Regions from separate parts of the Breoghania sp. L-A4 genome, predicted to be linked through region 3. Evidence: riboswitches for the same ligand, from Rfam matches in the RefSeq annotation. Region 3 holds a riboswitch; each other region holds the start of a gene.

What was found. A riboswitch is a leader RNA that binds a small molecule or an ion and turns the genes downstream of it on or off. The one in region 3 is predicted to bind thiamine pyrophosphate.
Region 1: it holds a riboswitch for thiamine pyrophosphate, as region 3 does, so the genes downstream of both, thiM (hydroxyethylthiazole kinase) here and thiM (hydroxyethylthiazole kinase) in region 3, are expected to answer to the same signal.
Region 2: it holds a riboswitch for thiamine pyrophosphate, as region 3 does, so the genes downstream of both, D1F64_RS19320 (ABC transporter permease) here and thiM (hydroxyethylthiazole kinase) in region 3, are expected to answer to the same signal.

Annotation. Positions count from the first base shown of each region.
Region 1 is NZ_CP031841.1:3,501,989-3,506,141, reverse strand. Features, by position in the region: gene D1F64_RS16040 (xanthine dehydrogenase family protein molybdopterin-binding subunit) at 1-4, shown strand, start outside; gene D1F64_RS16035 (DMT family transporter) at 141-950, shown strand; gene D1F64_RS23895 (hypothetical protein) at 947-1,120, shown strand; gene D1F64_RS16030 (hypothetical protein) at 1,136-1,399, opposite strand; gene D1F64_RS16025 (hypothetical protein) at 1,487-1,885, opposite strand; gene D1F64_RS16020 (Lrp/AsnC ligand binding domain-containing protein) at 1,995-2,231, opposite strand; TPP riboswitch at 2,408-2,506, shown strand; gene thiM (hydroxyethylthiazole kinase) at 2,666-3,475, shown strand; gene thiD (bifunctional hydroxymethylpyrimidine kinase/phosphomethylpyrimidine kinase) at 3,472-4,153, shown strand, end outside.
Region 2 is NZ_CP031841.1:4,225,118-4,229,270, forward strand. Features, by position in the region: gene D1F64_RS19300 (xanthine dehydrogenase family protein molybdopterin-binding subunit) at 1-529, opposite strand, end outside; gene D1F64_RS19305 ((2Fe-2S)-binding protein) at 526-1,020, opposite strand; gene D1F64_RS19310 (xanthine dehydrogenase family protein subunit M) at 1,046-1,894, opposite strand; gene nrtS (nitrate/nitrite transporter NrtS) at 2,019-2,297, shown strand; TPP riboswitch at 2,551-2,662, shown strand; gene D1F64_RS19320 (ABC transporter permease) at 2,986-3,642, shown strand; gene D1F64_RS19325 (ABC transporter substrate-binding protein) at 3,665-4,153, shown strand, end outside.
Region 3 is NZ_CP031841.1:914,440-918,592, reverse strand. Features, by position in the region: gene D1F64_RS04280 (hypothetical protein) at 1-479, shown strand, start outside; gene thiE (thiamine phosphate synthase) at 513-1,154, opposite strand; gene thiM (hydroxyethylthiazole kinase) at 1,154-1,972, opposite strand; TPP riboswitch at 2,026-2,128, opposite strand; gene D1F64_RS04265 (DUF4435 domain-containing protein) at 2,349-3,221, opposite strand; gene D1F64_RS04260 (AAA family ATPase) at 3,231-4,153, opposite strand, start outside.

The sequences.
Region 1 (4,153 bases), 2.4 Mb from region 3:
CTGATCCGGCTTGGTTGAACGTTCAGACGCCGCGCGGAAGACCCGTGCGGCGTCATGTCTTCTTCGGGGCAGTGGCGCTTCGTTCTCGAAATATCAATGTCTGGGGCGGACAAGGGGATTGCCTCCGATAAGGAAAATCCATGTCCGCTTCTTTCGATGCATCGGAAATCGGCCAGACTGAACAGCGGCCGCTGGCCGGCATCACGCTGAAAATCCTCTCCACCATCGTCTTCGTCATCATGGCGGCCATGGTGAAGCAGTTGAGCGGCGACGTGCCCACGGGCGAGATCGTCTTCGCGCGCAATTTCGCCGGCATGGTTCCCGTTCTCGTGTGGATGATGTGGCAGAGACGGTTGCTTTCGTCGATCAGGACAACCCGGCCCTTCGGGCACTTCTTCCGCTCCTTCATCGGCGTTACCGCCATGACGCTGAATTTCGCGGCGCTTGCCTATATCCCGCTGCCGGACGCCACCGCGATCAGCTACGCCGCGCCGCTGATGACGGTGGTGCTGGCGGTCTTCGTCCTAGGCGAGGTGGTGGGCATTTATCGCTGGAGCGCCGTCGGCGTCGGCTTCTTCGGCGTTCTGATCATCCTTTATCCGCATCTCGGCACGACCGACATGCATGGCGACACCGCATTCGGAGCCTTGCTCGCCTTCATCGGCACCATTTTCATGGCGCTGGCGGCGATCATCGTGCGCAAGCTGATCCTCACCGAACGATCCGCCACCATTGTGCTGTGGTTTTCGGGGTCGTCCTCCGTCATGGCGCTGATGACGCTTCCGATCGGCTGGGCCTGGCCGTCGTGGGCCTGGGTGATGCCCGACCCGCAGCAATGGGTGTTGCTGGTCGCCACCGGCCTGGTCGGGGGGTGGGGCAGATTTTCCTCACCCAGAGCTATCGCAACGCCGACGCCTCGACGATCGCGCCCTTCGACTACACGACGATGATCTGGGCGACGGCCGTCGGCTGGCTGGTGTTTTCCGAAGTTCCGGGGCCATGGGTCGTCGGCGGCGCCACGCTGGTGATTGCGGCGGGCCTGTTCGTCATCTTCCGCGAGCATCGCCTCGGCATCGACCGCACCCGCGCCAGGCGCGCGCAGACGCCGTCCAAGGCGTGACGAGGTCAGGACCGCTTATCGTGCTTTGAGAAGGCGCTGCCACAGCGTGCCGCCGAGGTACTTTCTGCCGATCCAGAAATAAGCGACGATCAAAGCGAACATGACTAGCGCCGGCATTCCGTTCAGCTTGAAACCATCATCGGTCGTGTCACCGGATACACGCGCGACGCTGTAGCCGATGACAAAGAATGCCGTCAGGAAATCGAGGATAGCGGCGAGAATGATCCGCCAATGCGCGATCGCCCGTGTGCTGTTCGGTGTAGAGATGTCGTCTTTCATCGTGCGCCCCCCTAGCCATAGTCCATCGCCGATCATGCGCGATGACACGGATCGTGTCCTTGGAAAATTGTCGCCCAGGACCCGCGCCTACTGCCCCACATCCGGATCATAGGCAAATGTCTCGATCGCGCTTGTCGTGCCGTCCTTGAAGGTCAGTTGCACAGAGATGCTCTGCGCCGAATTGGCGGGCAGGGAGAGATACGGGATCTCCTTGGTCACCGCGTTGGGCGCATTCGGGTTGCAGGCCTCCAGCGTCCAGACGGTTTCCACCGGATCGTCGTTGAGCCCGTAGCGCACGGCGCCGATGCCGCATTTCCAAGCTTCCAGGTGGGTGAAGTAGATTAACTGCCGCCCCTGCCAGTCGCGAAACGCCACCCAGTTGGCCTTGGTCATGGTGAGGATCTGCTTGACCTGCTCATCCGGCATCTGCGCACCGGCCGTGACCGGCCAAGCGAGGCACGCGACAAGCGCGGCGATGCGGATCATGACAGCCTCCCCAATCTCAGAACGCCTTGCCTGGTCGGCGCTGCCGGTCAGAACGCCTTGCCCGACCGGCCTGGCCGGTCAGAACGCCTTGCCCGACCGGCTTCGTCGGTCAGAACGCCTTGAACGTGATGATCGTCTTGGTGTCCTGGATGTTGTCGATGCAGTGGACCTTTTCGTTCACGAAATGGCCGATGTCGGCGTCGTCCTCGACGTAGAATTTTGCCAGCAGGTCGTAATCGCCCGCGGTCGAGTAGATCTCGGAGGCGATTTCCGCGTCGGCGATTTCGCCCGCGACCTCATAGGCCTTGCCGAGCCGGCACTTGATGAGGACGAAAAACGGCTTCATGAGTCTCTCCGGTTTTGCGTGCGTCGCGATAGCGGGCCGCCGCGCGCGTGTTCGCCGCAGTGAACCGGATTGTGACGCCGAGAACAAGAGGCCGTGGCTCCGGTTGCGGTGGAAGACGGCCGAGGCGGGGCCGCGCCCCGGGGGTTGCAATGGACCGGCGGGCGCGGTAGCTGTTGGCCGTCTCATGGGGGTGCCGATCCGGCTGAGAGGCATTTTGCCAACCCCTTGAACCTGAACCGGATCATGCCGGCGGAGGGAATGGGAATGATGTCAGCAGCAACGCCTGCGTCATGCGGCGCTCACGATTCCACCAACGATTTAACCGGCGCGAGCCTTACGGTGCCATTGCTCCAGTCGCCATTGCGGCCGGGACACGGGTCATCAGCGCGTTCACGCCTGTCAACGCGCGGCGGCCGCAAGGAGTGCCCGGGACAATGACACCGGTTGTCGATATGGATCATCTGGCGGACTCGCTGGAGCGATTGCGCGGCGCAAAGGTGCGGGTGCACTGCATCACCAACGCGGTGGCGCAGAACTTTTCCGCCAACATGCTGCTGGCGCTGGGCGTCAGGCCGTCGATGACCGTGGCACCCTCGGAGGTGCCGGCCTTCGTCTCCAGCGCTGACGCATTGCTGGTCAATCTGGGGACGCTCGACCGCGAGCGGCGCGACGCCATTGACCTGGCGCTTGATGCAGCGCTTGAGACACAAACGCCTTGGGTGCTGGATCCGGTGCTGGTCAACCGCTCGCCCGAGCGGCTGGCTCTGGCGCGCGCGCTGGTCGACCGGGAACCCATGATTGTGCGCGCCAATGCCGAGGAATTCGCCTCTCTGGCGGAACCCGGCGAGACGGCGGCGCATTACGCGGTGCGCAAGCTCACCTGCGTGGCGCTGACCGGCGAGGTTGACCGTATCAGCGACGGCGGACGTTCGGCGGCCCTGTCCAACGGTCATCCGCTGATGGCACGGGTGACGGCCATGGGGTGTGCGGCGACGGCGGTGGCCAGCGCTTTCCTGGCCGTCGAGCACGATCCCCTGCGCTCCGCCGTTTGCGCTTTCACTGTCGTCGGGGTCGCGGGAGAAATCGCGGCGGGCGAGGCGAGAGGGCCGGGGAGTTTCGCGGTCTCTTTGCTGGATGCGCTGTACACGCTGGATGGCGACACGCTGCGCAGGGCCGCCCGCGTCGCCGTCGAGGAAGCGGATGGGGATCCGCGCGCAACCGATTTGGGAGTAACAGCACAATGACGGCAATCGCCGTAACAATCGCCGGATCCGATTCCGGCGGCGGCGCGGGCATTCAGGCTGATCTGAAGACCTTTTCCGCGCTCGGCGTCTATGGCGCCAGCGTCATCGCGGCGCTGACCGCGCAGAACACGCTGGGCGTCACCGGCATCTACGATGTGCCGCCGGACTTTGTTCGCGCGCAGATGGACGCGGTGTTCTCCGATCTCAAGGTGGACGCTGTGAAGATCGGCATGCTGTCGCGGCCCGCCGTCATCGAGGCGGTGGCCCGTGGGCTGGACGCCTTCGATCGCACCGATGCCGTGCTCGATCCCGTCATGGTGGCGGCCTCGGGCGATCCGCTTCTCGCCAATGAGGCTGTGGCGGTGCTGGTTGCGGAACTGTTTCCGCGCGCGGCGCTGATCACGCCCAACCTGCATGAGGCGGCACGAATCCTGGATGCGCCGGTCGCCGAGACGCGCGCGCAGATGCAGGCGCAGGCGGAGGCGCTGCTGGCGCTGGGTCCGCGCGCCGTGCTGGTCAAGGGCGGCCATGGGGATGGGGCGGAGAGCGCCGATATTCTGCTGAGCGCCAATGGCGCGCGATGGTTCACCGCGCCGCGCCTTGAGACGAAGAACACCCATGGCACCGGCTGCACATTGTCCTCGGCCATCGCGGCGGGGCTGGCGCGCGGGCTGGATC
Region 2 (4,153 bases), 1.7 Mb from region 3:
CCCGTTCCCAGGCGAGATTGTCGCCGAACGACGCGTGGATCACCGGTGTGCCGGGCTCCAGCGCGCGCTCCATGTCGCAGGCCGCGGGCAGTTCTTCGTAATCCACGCCCACCAGCGCGCAGGCGTCCTCGGCCACCGCCCGGCTGACCGCCACCACCATCACCACGGGCTCGCCCTGCCAGCGCACCGTGTCTGTCGCCAGCGGCGACTGCGGCGCGGATCGAAGCCCCGCCAGATGGCTGAGCACGCCCACCCAGGGCGTCACGACGCCCTCGAAATCGGCGGCCGTGAACACCCGCAGCACGCCGTCCAGCGCCACCGCCTCGGTCACATCGATGGCGGTGATTCTTGCATGCGCGTGCGAGCTGCGCACGAAGGCCGCGTGCACCATGCGCGGCGGGCTGAAGTCGTCCACGTAGCGGCCCCGGCCCTCCAGCAGCCGCTTGGCGTTGGGGCGCGGCACCGTGCTGCCGATGTAGCTGTTGGGCCGGTCGAAATCATGCAGACCCGCTTTTGTCTCGGCGCTCATTGTCCGCCCCTCCCCAGCATCACGTCCTCAATGGCATCGACAATCGCCTGATAGCCGGTGCAGCGGCAGTAGTTGCCCGAGATGTGCTCACGGATCTCGGCCCGGTCGCACGTCTTGCCCGCCTGCACCAGTTCCAATGCGCTCGCCAGCATGCCGGGCGAACAGAAGCCGCATTGCAACGCGTTGTGGCGGTGGAACGCCTGCTGCAGCGCGCGCGCCTGCCGTCCCGTCTCGCCGGGCGCTTCGGCGAAGCCCTCGACCGTGGTCACCTCGGCGCCGTCGGCCTGCACCGCCAGCATCAAACAGCCGCGCACGCTCTGCCCGTCGACCAGTACGGTGCAGGCGCCGCACACGCCGTGCTCGCAGCCCACATGGCTGCCGGTGAGCCCCAGTTCGCCGCGCAGAAAATCGACAAGATTGATGCGCACGGGAACGTCGCGGGACACCGCCTCGCCGTTCACCGTCATCGCAAGTGCTCGCGTCCGATCCATCATTGGCTCGTTTCCTGGCATGGTCTCAAAGCCCGCTCAAAACGCGTTTCATCAGCACCGCCGCCAGATGCCGCTTCATCTGCGGCGAGGCGTTGAGATCGCCGTGGGTGTCCAGCGTTTCCATGCTGGCCGCGGCCTTGAAGACGGCCTGCGCGTCGCGCGGCGGAAACCCGGTAATGGCCGCTTCCGCCTGCCCGAGCCGCACCGGGCGGTCCGCAAGCCCGAAGCCGGCGATCCGCGCGGACGAGATCAGCCCGTCCTCCACCTGCGCGGCCACCGCCAGCCCCGCCATGGCGTAATCGCCATGCCTGCGGGTCAGCTCGCGAAAAGCGAAGCGCGCGCCGGGCGCCGGCCTGGGCACCTCCAGCGCGACGATCAGCTCGGCCGGCCCCAGCGCGGTGTCGTAAAGACCGAGAAAGAAATTGTCCGCCGCGATCGACCGCGCGCCGTTGGGCCCCGCGACATGCACGGTGCCGCCCAGCGCCAGCAGGCAGGCGGGCAGCTCGGCCGCCGGATCGGCAAGGGCGATGCTGCCGCCGATGGTGCCGCGGTTGCGGATCGCCGGATGGGCGATATGCGGCATGGCCAGCGCGATCAGCGGCGCGTGCTCGGCGATCACCGGGGATGCCATCAGTTCGGCATGCCGGGTCAGCGCCCCGATGCGCAGGCCTGCCGGCGTCTCCGATATGCCGGACAGCTCGGCGATCGCATTGAGATCGACCACAAGGTCCGGCTCGTTGAAGCGGAAATTCATCACCGGCATCAGGCTCTGCCCGCCGGCCAGCGCCACCGCGTCCACGCCGTCGCGACTCATCAGCGCCACGGCCTGCGCAAGCGTGTCGGGTCGCGCATAGGCGAAATCGGCTGCTTTCATGTCTCTCCCCCCGGAGCGGCCCTTGAGGGCGGCGCGTGACCGCCCTTTGCGCGGCGGTTCATTTCTGTCGACATTATTTATCGAAAGATAAATAGTGACAAGCACCAATCGGAAGGAAGGCGAAATGAGCGACAAGACGCCCGGCTGGGTGGCGCTGGATGCGGTGCTGCGGCCGCCCGTGGTCTACCGCAGCATGAAGATCTGCCTGTTCGTCGGCACCATCCTGACCGCCGTCAACCAGGGCGAGGCGATCCTGGCCGGCGAGGTCCGCTGGACGAAGATCCTGCTCACCTATCTGGTGCCGCTCGTGGTCTCCAGCTACGCCGCCTGGGGCGCCCTACGCGAACACGAGCGCATCAAGCAGGCGCTGCTGCACGTGCCGCCCGGGCCGCACGGCGAGTGAGGGACCCGCACGACAAACGGCAACCCCTTCCCCGCGAGCATCAGAACGGAATGGATCCTCGGCACAAGGCCGAGGATGACGAAAGATCGGCGCAAGTCGCTGACAAAAAACAAAATTCGTCATGCTCGGGCCTGTCCCGAGCATCCACCCCCGACACAGACCGGTTCAGGAAATCCTCCGCGCCCTCCACTCCGACAGTCGCGAAATTCACAGCCCCCCTTGCGCGAACGAAACGAACCGAGCATGCTTGCGGCCAAGTTCCGAGGGGTGTTCCGTTGAACTGAGATGGTCGGTCTTCCGAGGCTGCCGAACCCTTCGAACCTGATCCGGGTCATACCGGCGAAGGGACGGGAACCTGAGCCACTCTCCCGGGTCTCCATGGTCTTTGATATCAAGGACGGGGAGATCCCATGCTTTGTCTTACAAGGTGCGCCCCTGCGCGCGCCGCACGCTCTTACCCCCTTCCCAAGGGCACGCGCGTTTTCGCACCTCGGCATCCCGGCCGGACCCGTCGGCATGCGCATGAAGCCCACACTGCCCCATCGCGGTGCCTGGCATGAGGCCATCGCATCGCGATGCGCCCGGCGCGTCCGCGCGCGGACGCGCGGCCGTCAACATCGGCGTCAGCGCCGCCGCGTTCCTGGCCGTCTGGGAGATCAGCGTGTGGGCCTTCGCGCTGCCCGCCTACATGCTGCCGGGCCCCGCGCGTGTGGGCGCGGCCCTGTGGACACGCGGCGACTATCTGCTCTCGCACGCCGGCATCACGGCGCTGGAAACCCTCGCGGGCCTCGTGCTGGGCTGTCTCACCGGCGTGCTCATCGCGGTGGCCATGAGCCTGTCGCCCCTCGTGCGCCGCTTCGCGCTGCCCGCCATCGTCATCACCCAGGCCCTGCCGGTCTTCGCCATAGCGCCGCTTTTGGTGCTGTGGTTCGGCTTCGGCATTGCCTCCAAGATCGTCATGGCGATGCTGATCATCTTCTTCCCCGTGGCCTCGTCCTTCTATGACGGACTGACGCGCACCGACCCCGATCTGCTGGACTACGCGCGGCTGACCCGCGCCACCCGGTGGCAGGTGATGCTGTATTTCCGTATTCCCGCCGCCCTTCCCGCCCTGTCCACCGGCCTGCGCGTTTCCGCCGTCTTCGCCCCCATCGGCGCGATCGTCGGCGAATGGGTCGGATCAAGCGCCGGCCTGGGCTTCGTCATGCTTCAGGCCAACGCCCGCGTACAGACCGATCTGGTCTTCGCCGCGCTCGCCATTCTCGCGGTCATGGCGCTTCTTCTGCGCTTCGCCGTCGCCCGCATCACCACCGCCATGGTCCCATGGCAAGCCGAAACCGACTGACCCATCCACTGGAGGACTTTGAATGAAACGCCTTTGCCTCGCGGCCCTTGCCGCGCTCATGCTGCTGACGCCCGCGCTGCAATCACCGGCATATGCCAGCGACAAGCTGACCGTGCTGCTGGACTGGTACGTCAACCCCGACCACGGCCCGCTGATCGTCGCCCAGGAGTTGGGATACTTTGAAGCGGAAGGCCTCGACGTGGAGCTGATCGCGCCTTCCGATCCCAGCGCGCCACCCAGGCTGGTCGCCGCCGGCCAGGGTGACATCGCCGTTTCCTACCAGCCCACACTCTACGAGCAGGTGCAGGCGGAACTGCCGCTCACCCGCATCGGCACGCTGGTGGAAACGCCGCTCAACGCGCTGATCGCGCTGAAGGATGGCCCCATCAAGTCGCTCAAGGACCTGAAGGGCAAGAAGGTCGGCTTCTCGATCTCCGGCTTCGAGGACGCGATCCTCTCGACCATGCTGAAGACCGTGGGTCTCACGGAAGCGGATGTGGAGATGATCAAC
Region 3 (4,153 bases):
CGCCGATTTTCGCGAAGGCGCCGCCGCAAGAAGAGACGAAAGGCGAGCTGACGGAGGAAGATCATGGTGCCGGCCAGCCGCAGCCTGCGGCGGCCGGGTCCGCGGCCGTCCGGAACTCTGCCGAGCCCGATGCGCCCGGGGCGAACGAGGCGCGGCCGCGCAATGCGGGGTGGCGTGAACGGTCGACTCGGATCGGCAAGGTTCTCGGCATGCCGTCCTCGGTCGCTTTCGTGGTTGCCAATCTCATCATCGCCTGCGTGTTCGCCGTGCTTCTCAATCGCGCGGGAACAACACAAGGCGACTATCTGATCAGCGTGCCGAACACGCTTGAGGAAGCGATCCCGCCATCCTCACTGATCATGCTGTGCAGTCAGGAGTCGGAGCCTGCCGCACGTTATCCTGTGAGGATCGGCGAGCGCACGGTGTTCTGCCGTCCGCTGAAGCTGCGACAAACCCTCCTGAGCGTCGATCCGGCCTGAGCCGCGCCCGGCCTGCGCTTCACGACCCCGCAATCAAGACACCCTCGCCGATGCGACGGCGCGGGCGAAATCTTCCGCCGCCGCTCGCGGATCCTCCGCCGCGCAAATCGCCGAGACGACCGCAACCCCATCGGCCCCCGCCCGCATGATCTCCGCCGTGTGTCCCGCCTTGATGCCGCCGATGGCCACAGCAGGCAGCGCGATTTTCGGCCTGAACGTGGCGAAACCCTCCACGCCCATGGCGGGACCCGCGTTGGTCTTCGTCTGCGTGCCAAAGACCGGGCCGATGCCGACATAGTCGACCGGACCCAGATCCGAGTTCGCAAGCTCCCCATCCGATCCGACCGACAGACCAAGGATCGCATCGCGACCGATGAGCGTGCGCACGTCGGCAGGCCTCATGTCGCTCTGGCCCACATGCACCCCATGCGCACCGGACGCCAGCGCCACATCAATGCGGTCATTGACGATCAGCGGCACGTTGAAGGGCGCAAGGGCGGCGACCAGCGCGCGCGCGCTGTCGACGAGTTGCCGGGTGGACGCATCGGGATCGCGCAACTGGACGAGCGTCGCCCCGCCACGCGCCGCGGCCACGGCCGTCTCCACCACGCCGCGCGCGCCGCACAGCCTTGTGTCCGTGACCAGATAGACGGACAGGTCGAACGCATGGGCCATCAGGAGCCTTCCGTGATCAAAACATGGGCCGCCAGCATCCCGGCGGTTGACGCATGAAGCGCGTTGCAGAGTTTGGCCGGCAGATCGCCGGGGCCGTCGCTCGCCGCGGCGGCGGCAGCTCCGGCCGCGCCATAAACCGCAAGCGCCGCGACCGTCGCCGCCAGCGGATCTTCACCAGCAGCGAGAAAGGCGCCGCACAGCGCGCTGAGCGAGCAGCCCAGACCGGTCGACAGCGGCATCATGGGATCGCCGCCGGTCACAGCGATGATGCGCGCGCCATCGGTGGCGTAATCGGTCTCGCCGGTCACCGCGACGATGCTGCCGGTGGCGAGGCTGAGCGCCCGCGCGGCATCCAGCGCCGCATCCGAGCCGACCGTGCTGTCGACACCCTTGGGCGCCGCGCCCGAGGCGCCCGCCAGCGCCATGATTTCCGACGCGTTGCCGCGGATGAGCGTCGGCTTCAGGGCCGCCAACCGCGTGGCAACCTCCGTGCGATAGGCCGTCGCGCCGCAGCCGACCGGATCGAGCACCCAGGGTTTCCCGGCTTTCGATGCAGCCGCCCCGCAGGCCTCCATGGCCTCGACCCAGCGCGGCGACAGCGTTCCGATGTTGGCGACCAGCGCGGACGAGATGCCGAGAAACTCCTCGGCCTCCTCCACCGCGTGCACCATGGCGGGCGAGGCGCCGGCGGCGAGCAGCACGTTGGCGGAGATCGTCATGACCACATAGTTGGTGATGTTGTGCACCAGCGGCGCCTTGGCGCGCATGGCCTGATGCATGGCAAAGGCGGCATCCGTTGAGAATTGGGGGGACGGCATCAGGCGGTTCCTCGCGTTGGCCGGCGAGAAACGGCATGCATGGCTTTTGCGACAAACACCAAGGCCTCAATCCCTCCGCCGGCATGATCCGGATCAGGTTCGACGGGTTGGCAAGCCTCTCAGCCGGCAGATCCGCCGGCACCCCGTTGAGTGGAGGAGAGTGTAGGGGAGCGCATGGTCCGGGTGCAAGGGGGCTTCCGGACCGAAGCAGTTTTCCGTCACCTTGCATCTGATGGCGGGAAAGGGCGGGAAGGGGAACTTCGCTGTACGCCAGCTGTGTTAGCGACTGAACAGGGCAAGCCTACATTCCAGAAGGTAGGGCCAAAAAGATTCTTAATTTAGTTAGCTGAGAGGATTTACCTGCCAGTGACTCGATCTAGGTGGTTCTTAAGATAGAATAACCAGTCACGCTCTCCCACCTTTTGATTTCTCTGTATCCACGCGTTTTCTGAAAAAATGCGAATTCATAGGCTATCCGCAATATTTTGGCTAAGTCTTCACGACCAACATCTGTATTGAATCTATTGGTGCTGCCAAACCGACGACGGAACGCCCTGCCGAGCACCACTACACAGTCATGTCCGTTCGCTAGATTACGACTGCCATTGTTTCTAATGCAACTCCGCACAGCGGTTTCTATGGCGGCCAGGTCGGGCAACTCATCTCGGACGGATCGGCCAACGACATATCGAACCGTTTGGACGATGCAAAATTCCGGACTGTTCGTATCAACGAATTTATACTTCATATCCTTGAACTTGAGTTTCCATCTGTTTTGCGCAGATAATAACCGCAGTGCGCCCGTGGCTTGCGACCACTGAAGAACCAATTCTGATGGCGACGTATTTTCTCGGTCTATTTCTGCGGCGATGCGATCAGTGTGCCCAAACTCCTCCAGAACTTTCCCGAGAGCTTCAGAGCATATTATTTGTGTTTCTATGTCATTCTCATCAGTAAAAACAATGGACCCATTATATTCTGAGTAACCAACGATATCTGAATAATCTCGATCACAATAACCAAGAATTTGGGTTTGTTGTAGTTCAGAAAGAATGCTAATAGACTCAAATAGATTTTTCCATCCGATACAAACAACAATTGAACATTGTTTTTTATCTGAAAAATTTGCAAACATACTAGCGTCTGAGCTTCCCTCAACCAATAAAAAGCTACCACTGTGGGACGCTTTCTCTAACATGATTTGGTTAGCCAGTGTTTGACCGGTGATCTCGTCTTTTACACTACTCATTGCTAGATCCTACGAGGCTAAGTCCTGGACGAGATCCCACTTATCATTAATGATTTGTGGAGAATGTGTAGCTATAACAAAAGTCATATGTTTTAGTCTTTGTATTTTTTGGATATCCGAAATAAATCGTTTTTGCCATCCAACATGCAGTGAAAGCTCCGGCTCGTCGATCAAAATCAATGAACCATCTTTCACTTTGAACAGCAGTTCATAGATAAGAACCAGTTCATGCTGCTCCCCCGATGAAAGTTCTGAAAGTGGGATTTTTGTGTCTGTATCTTGGTCTCGAATCTCGATTCCGCTCTGCTTACTAAAGTCAATTCGCTTGAATGAAAAATGCTCATCAATTATTTGTTTAAAAAGTCGGATTTTTTCATATATATCATCAAAAATTCTTAACTTATTTTCAGTATTTACAATATATATCGAAAGAAACTTCCTGAGAACTTCTTGTTGGAAAATATCGCTAGGTTGAATAGGTTCACTTATAGTCTCACCAATCAAACCAACCTCTACAAGTCTATCGCGTTTTTTACTTAATTCGCTTAGGCGCGCGCGAATTTGATCTTCACCATCTACGATCTGCAAAGTGTCTTGAGTAGGCCTATCTGAAAAAACGTCGATGATACGTTTTGGGAAAGACTCATCAAGTTTTTGGGATTCATTTGCATATTCTGTAAGTATGTTGCCGATGCGCTCGGACAAATCTTCTGCATCTTCGTCAACTACAGAAGAGTACTTAGAGTATCGGCCTCTGTTTCGAAATCTCGGATCTTCTTCGGACTCCAAAGAGAGAAGGCGCTGCGTCTCGATCAAATGCGTGTCAGCAGCCCCAATAGCCTCCGTAAGCCATGTCGGTGTCTTCGTGTGGGCCGCATACCCTTCTGGCAGCAAGTGCCCGTATTTTTCGAGAACCTCGTTCGTACTGAGAA